Regions from separate parts of the Paenibacillus sp. B1-35 genome, predicted to be linked through region 3. Evidence: riboswitches for the same ligand, from Rfam matches in the RefSeq annotation. Region 3 holds a riboswitch; each other region holds the start of a gene.
What was found. A riboswitch is a leader RNA that binds a small molecule or an ion and turns the genes downstream of it on or off. The one in region 3 is predicted to bind thiamine pyrophosphate.
Positions count from the first base shown of each region.

Region 1: another riboswitch for thiamine pyrophosphate. It lies ahead of ACQ5BJ_RS17775 (hypothetical protein); the one in region 3 lies ahead of tenA (thiaminase II).
Region 2: another riboswitch for thiamine pyrophosphate. It lies ahead of ACQ5BJ_RS24520 (YkoF family thiamine/hydroxymethylpyrimidine-binding protein); the one in region 3 lies ahead of tenA (thiaminase II).

Region 1 is NZ_JBCHVJ010000005.1:244,623-249,093, reverse strand. Features, by position in the region: gene ACQ5BJ_RS17790 (FAD-dependent oxidoreductase) at 1-307, opposite strand, end outside; gene ACQ5BJ_RS17785 (FMN-binding protein) at 466-975, opposite strand; gene ACQ5BJ_RS17780 (queuosine precursor transporter) at 1,416-2,126, shown strand; TPP riboswitch at 2,492-2,605, shown strand; gene ACQ5BJ_RS17775 (hypothetical protein) at 2,678-2,935, shown strand; gene ACQ5BJ_RS17770 (ABC transporter substrate-binding protein) at 2,965-4,029, shown strand; gene ACQ5BJ_RS17765 (thiamine-binding protein) at 4,135-4,428, shown strand; gene ACQ5BJ_RS17760 (ABC transporter permease) at 4,425-4,471, shown strand, end outside.
Region 2 is NZ_JBCHVJ010000009.1:154,814-159,284, forward strand. Features, by position in the region: gene ACQ5BJ_RS24515 (HAMP domain-containing sensor histidine kinase) at 1-964, shown strand, start outside; TPP riboswitch at 1,194-1,300, shown strand; gene ACQ5BJ_RS24520 (YkoF family thiamine/hydroxymethylpyrimidine-binding protein) at 1,447-2,040, shown strand; gene ACQ5BJ_RS24525 (ECF transporter S component) at 2,117-2,692, shown strand; gene ACQ5BJ_RS24530 (ABC transporter ATP-binding protein) at 2,694-4,471, shown strand, end outside.
Region 3 is NZ_JBCHVJ010000003.1:189,225-193,695, reverse strand. Features, by position in the region: gene ACQ5BJ_RS12685 (ABC transporter permease) at 1-147, shown strand, start outside; gene ACQ5BJ_RS12680 (ABC transporter ATP-binding protein) at 149-1,165, shown strand; gene ACQ5BJ_RS12675 (DeoR/GlpR family DNA-binding transcription regulator) at 1,149-1,952, shown strand; TPP riboswitch at 2,036-2,139, shown strand; gene tenA (thiaminase II) at 2,270-2,971, shown strand; gene thiM (hydroxyethylthiazole kinase) at 2,968-3,813, shown strand; gene thiD (bifunctional hydroxymethylpyrimidine kinase/phosphomethylpyrimidine kinase) at 3,804-4,471, shown strand, end outside.

The DNA of each region.
Region 1 (4,471 bases), on a different contig from region 3:
CAAGGTGGTCGTAATTGTAGGATTTCTTTCTGCCTTGCAGCTTCTGGCCATTGAAATCGATGTTCTCGATCTCATCCAGTACAACGTCCACTTTCAGACCCGCAAAGATTTGCTTCAGGTCCATTTTGATTGCTTCTTCTTCGACACGGCATGCTGCAACCTCATGCAGCTCCGTCATCATCGTATGGAAAGGTTTACGGTCGATGAGCGTAATGCGAATGTCTTTGTCCTTCTTCAGACGCTTCGCCAGCTTTTTCGCTGTCAGTACGCCGCCATAACCGCCGCCCAATACAACGATCTCTTTCATGGTTTCACCCCGTTGTAATGCTTATTTGTCAATATTTAAAAATTGAACTATCCAATGCGAACAAGGGAGCTCCGCGAATAAAAAAGCGAGTATCTTGCTTTCCTACTGCGGAGCTTCCGAGTTATATCTATATTAATCAAGGAAGGAGTAAACTTATCTTACTTTGCTTTAGCCAAAGCTTCTTGAGCCAGTTGCACGAAGCTTCCAACGTGGATAGATACGCCGGATACAGCGTCTGTTTTGCCTTCGTTGTTCACAGCGATTGCAGCTGGATCTTGCTTAGCGATAAGTTCTTGCTCCATTTTTTCAGCTTGCTCGTGCCATTCGGAAGAAGCACCGCCAGCTTTCATACCGTATTTGCCATCTTTAGATTGCTTTTTCTTTGTATCTCCGCCGTCTTTATGAACGCCATCCCAGTTTACAGCAGTGATTTTGCCGTCTTTAACTGTGATGTCCATTGTTTCTTTCCAACCGGATTTCTCATCGAATTCAGGAGATTCTGCATGATAGTCGCCGTCTTTCAATGTTACTTGAGCTGCGTCTTTATTAGCTTCTGTTGATGTGTTTGTTTCAGGCTGCTTTGCAGCTTCTTCTTTCTTATCTCCACAACCGGCCAACATACCTACAACCAATACTGCGGACAGTAACAGTACAAGTTTCTTTTTCATAAAGAGTCCCCACCTTTTCTTTAGTTCAAAATTACTTTGTGAAAATTATAACTAACGGATTTACAATGTCATTTTAACATTAACTCCCTCTTTGTGAATGTGATAAATGTCACACTCAATGGATAAATCTTTAACTAAGGGAATCCTTGCCATGATCATTTTACATCCTGCTCATCGATAAAGCAGTGAGGTATGACAATATATTCCCTCCGTATCGTCCACAATATACGAAGGGTAGGGTAAAGACCTTTTCATACAGAATATGAAGGAATTGCTTCCACTTAATATAGGGGACAAATAAAGTCAAAACTCACCATGCATCCACTGTGTGTTTCCTATTGGCATGAACCGCCTCTGTATGATAAAGTTATGGCTTGCGCGTATGCGCCGCGGTTCGTAACCATCCCGCGTAATCAAAACTAGGAGGAATTTCATAAATTATGTTCAACTTTACTTGGGGCATTTTGTTCATCCTCGCGAACTTTGCCTTTTTCCTAATTTGTTATCGTGCATTCGGCAAGTCGGGGCTCTATGCTTGGATTGGTGTAATGACAGTTATCGCCAATATTCAAGTCGGCAAAACAATAGAGATGTTCGGTGTTGTGATGACACTGGGCAATACAGCGAATGCAACACTGTTTATGACGTCGGATTTGCTAAACGAGAAGTTCGGTCGCAAGGAAGCGAAGCGTGCAGTATGGTTTGGATTTTTCACCTTAATTATGACGACAATCATTATGCAGATGGCTCTTCGCTTTACGCCAGAGGCGTCTGATATGGCAAATACGGCACAAGCGTCGCTGTCAACTATATTTGATTTCATGCCGCGTCTTGTTGTGGCAAGTTTAACGGCCTATTTCGTTAGTCAGTTCCTTGATGTGAAATTGTTCAGCATGGTGAAGGAGCGCTATCCGAAGGCAGGTCAGCTGTGGATTCGAAGCAACGGGAGCACCGGCATCAGCCAAATGGCGGATTCGCTCGTATTTTGTACGATTGCATTTGCCGGCATTGTCCCTTGGGATGTCTGGTTCCAAATCTTTATTACCACTTATGTAATTAAACTTATTATCTCGGTGTTGTCGACACCAATTCTATATTGGGCAAGAAGCTTCCCGGTTCGTGATGATCTACCGCGGGAGCAAGTGCAATAAGCGAAACGAGACAACTGGTTTTAATTTTCTATCCGTATAGAAGAAAAGGAAAGGCAGAAGCTTCCCTAAACCTAAGCCCAGCACCAAAGACTGCGCTGGGTTACTTGCCTATAACGACACAGGAACAAATGACAGAGGTTCTAAAATTGGAATATTGTACCTTGTTTCACATGGAACTTTTTTCGACAAGTTTCATGTGGGTGTACGAATTTAATGCTAATGTAGGTTCTTTGGTTGTTATGTTATGCATCATTTTGTGGGTATACTCACATTGGAATTTTGCTCTTTCTCTGATCATTGTTACTGGACTTTCTGGTAGATGAGGTCTATAATTACCCATGTAAATGATAGCTTCGATAACTGCATATGCACGCTAGGGGTGCTGGAATACGGCCGGCTGAGATTGTATCCCATTAAGATACCGACCCTTACACCTGATCTGGGTAATGCCAGCGTAGGAAAGACGTTGAACCGCGTCATTATTGTTATATAAAGGTTATTGCTTATTCGCCAGCTTCGCATGAATGTGCGCTGCTTCGGACAGCATTGTCATGATGCTGCACATATGGATGAATATCGCCATACCTGTGACGCGGACATCGTATGATGCACATTTTCGCATATACGCGCAGAACGGCACACATAGCGTCCCAGATGGGGCGCTTTTTTTTGTGGATCTGAATCGTGTTGCAGGACGGCGGGACGGGAACTTGCTCATCCATACATATACGATCGAGCGGATCGTCCAACTGGTGAATGCGGCAGGCGTTATCGAAGCATCTTATGATTTCATACCGACTCTCTACTAGAGCGGGGCAAGAGAAGGGGGATTCATCATATGCAACGCACACGCTTGGAACGAGGATTGATGCTGGCGCTCATCATTATGATGACGTTTGCGCTTACTGCTTGCAGCGGCAAAGGACAAGAAGCGGGACAAGGAGACCAGACATCGGGAAATCCAGCACAAGAGCAAGGAACGAATCAGAATAAGGCGAAGGAAAAACGCGATGTGAAGATCGTGCTCGACTGGACGCCGAATACGAATCATACAGGGTTATATGTAGCTAAGGAGAAAGGCTTCTATGAGGAAGAAGGGCTGAATGTCGAGATTTTGCAGCCAAGCACAGGCGCATCTGATGCGATGATTGCATCGGGAGAAGCGCAATTTGGAGTTAGTGTTCAGGAAGGCATTACGATGGCTCGACAACAAAATGTTCCGATCGTGTCGATTGGAGCGATCATTCAACATAATACATCCGGATTTGCTGCGCCGAAGAGCAAGAACATCAAGTCGCCGAAAGGCTTTGAAGGGAAGACTTATGGCGGTTGGGGCTCTCCAGTCGAAGAAATGATTATTCACACAATTATGGAGAAGGATGGCGGCGACTACAGCAAGCTGAAGAGTGTCAATATGGGTAACGCCGATTACTTTACAGCTGTGAAGAAGGATATCGACTTCGCATGGATTTTCTATGCATGGACAGGTATTGAAGCAGAGCTCCGCGGTGAGCCAATCGATATGCTGTATGTGAATCAATACGCGAAGGAATTAGACTATTACACGCCTGTTCTATCCACAAGCGAGAAGCTAAGTAAGGAAGATCCTGAATTGGTTAAGGCATTTATGCGAGCAACGTCCAAAGGCTACCAATTTGCAATCGACAATCCAGAGGATGCGGCGAATCTGCTGCTTAAGGCTGTGCCGGATTTGAACAAAGATCTGGTTATTGCCAGCCAGAAATGGCTGAGTCCGAAGTATAAGGACGATGCGCCTCGATGGGGTGAGCAGAAGCGCGAAGTATGGGCGAATTACATGAATTGGCTCGTAGAGAACAAATTAATGGAAAAGAGCATCGATGTCGACAAGGCATTTACGAATGACTTCTTGCCTGCTTCATAAGCACAACGTTACGAAGAAATCGGCAAGGGGCGCGCAGGCGCCCTTTTGCTGTATATGAATTTCTATGTATCCGATGGTGATATGCAATCGAGGAGGAGAATCGAGATGGCGAATAGCTTAGTGAGCATTCAGATCGTTCCAAAGACGAAAAATGGGGAAGACGTAATTCCTTATGTGGATCGCGCAATCGAAGTGATTCAAGCATCAGGCGTGAAGTATCAAGTAAATCCACTAGAAACTACGATGGAAGGCGAGCTTAGCGAGCTATTCCGCATTATTGAGGATATGAACAAGGCGATGATAGAGATGGGAAGCAACAATGTATTGTCCCAAATCAAAATTGTGTATAAGCCTTCCGGCATTACGATGGACGAATTGACGGTGAAATACCGGCCATGAGTAGGAGTCGACTTACGAAGATAGGGCCTCCGCTTATAGCCTT
Region 2 (4,471 bases), on a different contig from region 3:
GAAAATTCCTGAGCGATTATTGAAATTATCAACTGCGACAACGATCTTTGCTGCAATATTAGCTATTTTATTATTTATCCTGCTTTACTTTTACGCCCGCTATTCGGTTAGACAAGTGAAAAAGCCGCTACGGCAAATCGTAGAAGGCATCAAGGAGATGGAACGCTTCAATTACACGAAACGGCTCCATTATTCAGCAGAACAGGAATTCGCGGAAATACAAGATGCGTTTAACGGCATGGCTGAACGTTTGCAGCTTACTTCTGCCGAGAAGGAAACCGCCGAGAACAATAAGCGGAACATGCTGCTGCATCTGTCGCATGACTTGAAGACGCCGATTACTTCGATTTACGGTTATTCGCAGCTTCTGTTGGACAATCAGGCATTGGAAGATAAAGATACCCGCAAGTATATTCAATACATTTACGATAAGTCAGCTTATATGGCCAATTTGATTAAAGACTTATTTGAACTGGCGAAGCTGGATGACAAGCATACGGAATTGATCAAGGAGGAAGTAAACATCACGAAATGGTTCCAGCAGCTCGTGGTGGAATTTTATCCAGAAATAGAAGAGAAGGGATTTGAGCTTGAAGCACGTATCCAGGAGGAACCGCTCTATGTCAAGATAGATAAGATTCATATGAGCCGCGTCATCACCAACTTAATTAGCAATGCACTGCGATATAATCCAACGGGAACGGTGCTTTATGTGTCATGCGAACGACTGGATAGACATGTTATTTTGCGGATCGGAGATGACGGCATTGGCGTTCAGGAGCCGATCAAGGAGCATATTTTCGAAGAATTCATTCGCGGTGATGGCCCGATTAAAGACAGTACAGGCTTAGGTCTCGCCATTTGCAAAAAAATTATAACGCTCCATGAAGGCACGATTGAACTAACGCAGGATCAGCGGTATTCTACCTTGTTCCAAATCACGCTGACCATTATGGAGGACTAGCTGCGTGCAAAACGCCGCTGCCCTTTTGCAGCAAACCCGGCATTTCATTCTTATGAGCATCTATTCCCCACTATATCACTCTTAGATTTCCGCAACGCTCACATCATCGACTGCAGATAGAACGGCGAGTAATAATCACCTTGCCTCCATGATCCTCTTTACAAACCGATCATCCAGTGTATAATGTAAGCAGTCAAGCATATGAACAACGGAACAACTGCATAGTGATATCGAACACTAGGGGTGCTGTAACAAGCTGAGAGACAGCGGCAACGCTGTTAACCCTTATAACCCGAACTAGATAATACTAGCGTGGGGAAGTGTAGTCGACTGATTGATATAAGCGGTGGCTTCACCATGCACGTCTTTGCATGAAGCTACGCCGTAATCTTGTATCCTCAAGCGCAACTGCACCGACTCACGGTGCAGTTTTTTTGTTGTCTGCTGGCCCATATATTAATTTGCCAAGGAGGATATAAGTCATGAATCATTTATCTTGCGGTACGAGCCGCATCGTTGGTTGCCGCTTTTCCATTTATCCGATGAGCGATCGCTTTGTCGACATTATTTTGGGAGCGCTGCGAAATACGGACTTGTCCAAGGTATGGTCCCATACCGACGATGTCAGCACTTGGGTGCGTGGACGGAGCGAGCATGTATTCGATGTCGTACAGTCCATTTTCTTGCATAGTGCTGCTGGCGGTGAACATGCCGTGCTGAATGCAACCTTCTCCATTGGTTGTCCGGGAGACACGCAGGGAGACGCCTTCATAAGTACGGACGATATGCGAATGAATGCTGAACGCAATCAAGCGATTCCACTCCAGGTCGCTGCCCATTTTGCACTTTACCCGCTCGGGACGCCCGATTATATGGATACCATTTATGAAATTATCGGTCTAGCGAAGGAAGAAGGAACATTCGATGAGAGTGCACACTATGCAAGCCGCCTGGAAGGAGAAGCACAGCGAGTATTCGCCACACTCGAACATGCCTTCAATCGCGCACAAAAAACAGATAAGTCCCATGTCGTAATGACAACCACCATTTCTGCCAATAGTCCTTCAACAAAGTAACTGCTGCAGAGGAATTTTGAAACCTGCAATCTCAACGGACTCATCTGATCATCATACAAAGAAAAGAGGAATGTTCATGAATATGCGAAACAGCCAATGGAAATTGCGGGATATTGTCGTTCTCAGCTCACTGTCTGTCGTGTTTGCCGTCATTTATCTGCTCTTCTTGCAAATCGGCAATGTGCTTGTGGGCTTTATGGGGCCGATGGGCTATGAAGTGATTTTCGGCATTTGGTTCATCGTATCGATCATTGCCACCTATATTATTCGCAAGCCAGGGGCTGCTGTCATTTCGGAAACGGTCGCTGGATTGGTTGAGGTGCTCATCGGGAATGCGGTAGGCCCTATTTTAATCGTCTCTGCCTTGATTCAAGGGTTGGGAGCAGAAGCCGTATTTGCCGCAACAAGATACCGTAATTTTTCGACCAAGGTACTCATGCTTGCCGGTGTTGGTTCTGCTGTGTTCAGTTTCGCTTGGGGCTATTTCCGAAGCGGGTACGCAGCTTTTTCGCTGGGACTAATCCTTGCGATGCTCTTGGTTCGCTGCATAAGCGGTGCAGTCATTTCCGGTCTCTTAGGAAAATCGATTGGTGATGCATTAGCCAATACAGGCGTACTCCGGAGCTTCCCAATTGCAAAGGGGCAGCGATAACATGACGAGCACATTGCTTCTACCTAATGAGCAAGCATCTCCAGCAACGAGGGAAGATGATATAGAACCGCACCCTAATATAGCGATTGCCGCCTTGAATGTGTCCCTCGCCTTCGAGCATGAAAGCGAGCCGATCTTATCAGGAATTGAATGCTCTATTATGGATGGAGAGACCGTACTGCTGCTCGGGCCAAGCGGATGTGGAAAAAGCTCGCTGGCTTTCTGTCTTGCCGGACTGTATCCCTATGCTATCGACAGCTTTGTGGAAGGCTCTATACAAGTATACGGCAAGCCAATTGAGCAATATGGTTCAGGCGAGGTTGCCCAGATCATCGGCATCGTATTTCAAGATTTCGAAAGCCAGTTCTGTATGCTGCGAGTGGAAGAAGAGGTTGCTTTCTGTCTCGAAAATCGCAATTGTCCTCGTACGGATATGGAGCCAATCATTTACGAGGTGCTGGAGAAGGTTGGCCTGCTCGGATGGCGCCAAGCTTACATTCATGAGCTGTCCGGTGGTATGAAGCAGAAGCTTGCGCTCGCCTGTGCCCTCGCACTTCGTGTGAAAATGCTTGTTCTGGACGAGCCGACCTCGAACCTTGATCCGTATACAAGGCGTCAGTTCGCCGCACTTATCGCTGAGTTGGCGCAGAAGGAAGGGGTTTCCTTGCTGATTATTGAACATCAGTTGGATGACTGGATCGGGTTTGCGGATCGCTTGCTTGTCATGAATGAACGAGGAGAGCTCGCATTCGATGGGTTGCCTGCTGCCTATTTTGAGCAGCACGCCGCTGAGGCCAAATCACATGGCATCTGGCTTCCCCAAGCCTTCGAGCTGCAACGTACCCTTCAACAGACCGTATCCTCCTACTGCTCAGCTTCGGGGCTGACTCATTATCCTGCATTAACCGACGATGAGCTGCTGAATATGTTATTGCCTCTTTCTGCAGAGATCCAGAAGGCAGCGGTGCGTATATTGACACCAGCAAAGCCGAAGCCTTCTCAGCAGCAGCGCCGGACAGTTCTGAAAGCGGAGGGGCTTGCCTATCAGCGCCAAGGGAGATCGATTATTCATAACGCGTCGCTTACCCTGTACGAGGGGGAGTGGGCAGCGCTTGTTGGCCCGAATGGAGCCGGCAAGTCTACCCTTGCCTCCCTTCTGTCCGGATTGACTCAGCCGAGTGATGGACATATTCTGCTGCAAGATCTGCCTCTTCATCGTTATGCTGAAAGAGAGCTGCGGGCGCACATTGGCTATATATTTCAAAATCCAGAGCATCAGTTCATAACAGATACCGTATTCGATGAGATTGCATTTGGAATGCGGATGCAGCATGTAGAGGAAGAAGAAGTGAACACCAGAGTCGCGGAAGCATTGGCACGGTTCCGTTTAAGCAAGGTTGCGAAGGCGAACCCATTCTCCATCAGCCAAGGCCAGAAGCGCAGACTCAGCGTAGCTTCCGTCCTTACGGACAGCCAGCAGCTCTTGCTATGCGATGAGCCCACATATGGACAAGATGCTTATACATCCAAGCAGTTGATGGATATGCTGCAAATGCGTGTGCAAGCCGGGGCAACCGTCCTAATGATTACACATGATATGGAATGGGTTCAAGCGTATGCAGACCGTGTTATCGTTCTGGATCAAGGACACATTCGCTATGACGGCTGCCCTTCCGAATTGTGGACGAAACACCCGGAGCTTGTGGAAGCCTGTCATTTGCGAATGCCTATAAATTTCGCGATAGCGGAACAGTTGCAGGCGCTAATTTTTGCTAGGAA
Region 3 (4,471 bases):
ACCTATTTCATTCTGATGGCCATATTGAGCGCATGGATCGTAAAGCTGACCGGGCGGACATCCAAGCCATTCGCAGAGCCAGTTGAAGATACCTTCAATAATCCCGTTCCGACTACCCCAGCTATGATAAGCAAGGAGGCTTCCTAAAATGAGCTATGTACAGATGAACCAAGTTGCCAAGACATTCAATAAACAAAAGGTGCTGAACAGCATCAACCTGCATATTCAAAAAGGTGAATTGGTTACCCTGCTTGGCCCTAGCGGCTGCGGTAAAAGTACACTGCTGCGCATCCTGTCCGGACTAGCCCCATTGGATAGCGGAACAATTCATATCGACGGCAAGGATGTCACCGCTGTCGAGCCAAAGGATCGGGAAATCGGCATGGTGTTCCAGTCTTACGCTCTGTTCCCGAATATGACGGTATCTGATAATATCGCATTCGGCTTAACGATGAAGAAAATGCCGCTTGATGAAATCCGCCGTTCAGTTGGCGAAATGCTTGAACTGACCGGACTGCAAGGCAAAGAGAAGTCTTTCCCGCGCGAGCTCTCTGGCGGACAACAGCAGCGTGTCGCACTTGCCCGCTCACTCGTTACCAAGCCTAAGTTACTTCTGCTGGATGAACCGCTTAGTGCCTTGGACGCCCAAATTCGCAAAAACCTGCAGCAACAGCTTCGTTCCATTCAGCGCGAGCTGAATATGACGACTGTGCTCGTTACGCATGACCAAGAAGAAGCGATGGCGGTAAGCGATCATATTTACATCATGAATGCAGGAAATATTGCGCAGCACGGTTCTCCGCAAGAGATCTATACGCAACCGAGCAGCGAGTTCGTAGCACGCTTTATCGGCAGCTACAACGTATGGAGTGCCAAAACGCTGGGACAGATTGCACCGGAGTACAGCCTTTCAGGCAGCAAGCTGTATGCGATTCGACCTGAGACGTTCTCCGGGCAGCCGCTCGTTGGCGGGTTGGCCGTAACGGGAATCGTGCGCAACGTGACGATGCTTGGCAATATTATGCGCATGGAATTATGCGTGCATGGAGAGCATGTCGTCATCGATCAAATTCATCGGAATTCCGATTGGATCAGCGTAGGTGCGACAACGACGGTGTATCTGCATCCGAAGGACGTGATTCCGCTTCATGACGCTACTGCCTGAAGAACGTAGACAGCATATTTTGCAGCAGCTACAGCGGCATGGCAAAATACAGGTTGCTTCCTTGGCCAGCAGCTTGGAGGTCACGCCAGAAACAATACGACGAGATCTTGACGAGCTCGAAACGAAGCAAATGCTCAAACGAGTATACGGCGGGGCCATTGCCTTTTCCCATATGCAGATAGAGCCTCGATTCGGTAAAAAGAGCAGTATGGAGCAAGCGGCGAAAAGAGCTATCGGGGAAGCTGCCGCCGCACTCATTCAAGACGGAGATACGATTGTCATTGATGTAGGCACGACGATGATCGAGCTTGTGCGGGCAATTCGAGGAGTCGTCGGCGTCACCGTCGTGACGAACTCCATACCTGCCGCGGAGCTGCTTATGGAGCGACAGGAAGCCAAGTTATTTGAAGGCAAGGTCATCATGCTTGGGGGTGTCGCTCATCCCGAGCAGAAGTCGATTGCCGGAGCTATGACCTGCGAGTTGTTGACACGATTTCATTTTGATAAAGCATTCATCTCTTGCGCAGGCATTACCCCTGCGGGAATTAGCGATTATGACATGGAAGAGTCGTTTTGCTCGACCCTAATGATTCAACAATCCAAGTACGTATACGTGCTTGGCGACCATACGAAACTGGGAGTCAATCAGTTATGCCGAATTTGCGACTTGAACCAAGCAACGGCTGTCATTTGCGATCACCCCATGCCGAACAATTGGAGACGCGATAACGTGAATATTGAATGGATAGCAGCAGCACCCCTCTCTTCCTCCATAACTAGCAGTTAACGGGAACTTGCACCATTCACACAGCCCATCATTTGACAAAATATAAAATGGAAGATACAGTAACTAGTAGATGAATTTAATATGAAATCCACTAGGGGAGCCGCAATCGGCGGCTGAGACAAGAATTTTTGGACCCTTTGAACCTGATCCGGGTAATACCGGCGGAGGGAAGTGGAGACGGCCAGTTCATAGCTTTTTTATGCTGACATGATGAAGCCGCTCCATTTCGGGGCGGCTTTTTTTGCTGCCGCGAAGTGCTCCCTGTCCAGATTTCAGTTTGCATTCATCCACTATCCAATCATGCGGAGGTGCTGTTCATGCTTACATTTACGGAGGAACTGAGAAACGAAGCGGAGCCGATATACCGGGCAATCATGGAGCATCCGTTCGTTCGGGGAATTGCTGAGGGTACGGTTAAGAAAGAGCAGTTGATCCACTACGTCAAGCAGGATTTTGAATATTTGAACGCCTTTATTCGTATTTATGGCATTGCGATTTCCAAATGCGACAACCGTGATACTATGGCTCTTTTCAACGAGCAAATTTCGTTTGTGCTGAACAGCGAGACACACCCCCATCGTAATTTTTGCGACGTGGCAGGCGTGACGTTCGAAGAACTCCAAGGCTACCCGCTTGCTCCATCCGCAAGCCATTATGTGTCCCATATGCTGACCGTCGCTCACGAGGGCACATTGGAAGATATTATAGCAGCTTTGCTGCCGTGCCCTTGGACATATGTGGAGATTGGACAACACTTGCTAAAAGAAGTGAATCCGGATGAGACACATCCGTTCTATGAGTGGATTCATTTCTATGGAGACCTCGGCAGCGGGATTACGGACAAGATGCGCCGCATGCTGGATGAATGGGTAATGCCGTTTTCACCAGCACGCAAGCAGCAGCTGAAAAAGCATTTTCTGACCAGTTGCCAACTGGAATATATGTTCTGGGACATGGCTTATAAAGAAGAGGACTGGCCGGTACGCTTGGCGGAGAAGGCAGAGGTGAAGCAAGGATGAACGGCATGCAGCTCCTCCCCCTGCGCATTAAGGAACGACGCCCCCTCATCCATAATATTACGAATATTGTCGTCGCCAACTTTGCCGCCAACGGTTTGCTTGCCATTGGCGCCTCCCCTGTGATGGCTTCGGCCAAGGAAGAGGTCGCGGACATGGCTAAGGCAGCAGACGCGCTCGTGCTGAACCTTGGTACACTCCATGCAGATATGATAGAAGCTATGCTTATCGCAGGTCGATCGGCGAATGTGCACGGCATTCCGGTTCTTCTCGATCCGGTAGGTGCAGGCGCAACGCCTTATCGGACGAAGGCAGCGCTGAACATGTTAAAAGAATTGCGCGTCTCGATCGTGCGCGGCAACGCCGCGGAAATTGCCCAGCTAATGGGTGAAGCCGGCGCAATCAAGGGCGTTGATTGCGTAGAGTCCCAAGCATCCCCTCGCACCCCGGAAGCGTTGTTCGATCTTGCTGCGCGGGCAGCCGAGCGGTTTGGCACAATCGTTGCCATTTCGGGAAAAGAGGACGTCATTACGGACGGTACAACGGGCTACATCATTGCGGGCGGTCATCCGATGTTAACGAGCATAACGGGAAGCGGGTGTCTGCTGACATCTGTAATCGGGGCATTTGCCGCGATAGAATCTGATTTATTGCTGGCAGGAGCCTCAGCGATGTCTTATTATGGGTGCGCAGCCGCAAGAGCCTATCGAACGGCTGGCCACCGAGGGCCCGGCAGCTTCCAGACCGCATTTCTTGATGCATTGTCTGAAATCGGCCAGTTCGATACGGCAGCCTCGACTATCACCCCTCGCCAAGCTGCTGCAAGAAGGAAGGTATGGCTATGACGGTTGCACGAGCATTGACGATTGCCGGCTCTGATAGCGGAGGAGGCGCCGGCATTCAAGCCGACATCAAGACATTTCAAGAGCTAAATGTATTCGGCATGTCAGCGATTACGGCCGTGACGGTACAGAACACGCTCGGCGTTCATGGTGTGTACCCGCTGCCTCCTGAAGCCGTTGCCGAACAAATGAACGCCGTCGAAGAAGATATCGGTGTTGATGCTGTCAAAACAGGCATGCTGTTCAGCGCAGACATCATTGAGACCGTGGCGAATCGTCTTGAAGCATTCGGCTGGAACAACGTTGTCGTCGACCCGGTCATGATTGCCAAGGGAGGCGCGCAGTTGCTCGAGAAAGAGGCCATTGAGGCCATGAAGAGCCGCCTGCTGCCGCTCGCGCTGATTGTCACCCCGAACATCCCGGAGGCAGAAGCGCTTGCGGGAATGAAGATTGTGTCCCTGCAAGATCGGTGCGAGGCCGCAACGAAAATTGCCGATTGGGGCGCCAAAATGGTCGTCATCAAGGGCGGCCATGACATGACTACCGAGCTTGCCGTTGACCTGTTCTTTGACGGGACTTGCTTTACAATGCTGGAAGACCGGAGAATCACGACCAAGCATACTCATGGCACGGGATGCACCTATTCGGCAGCTATTGCGGC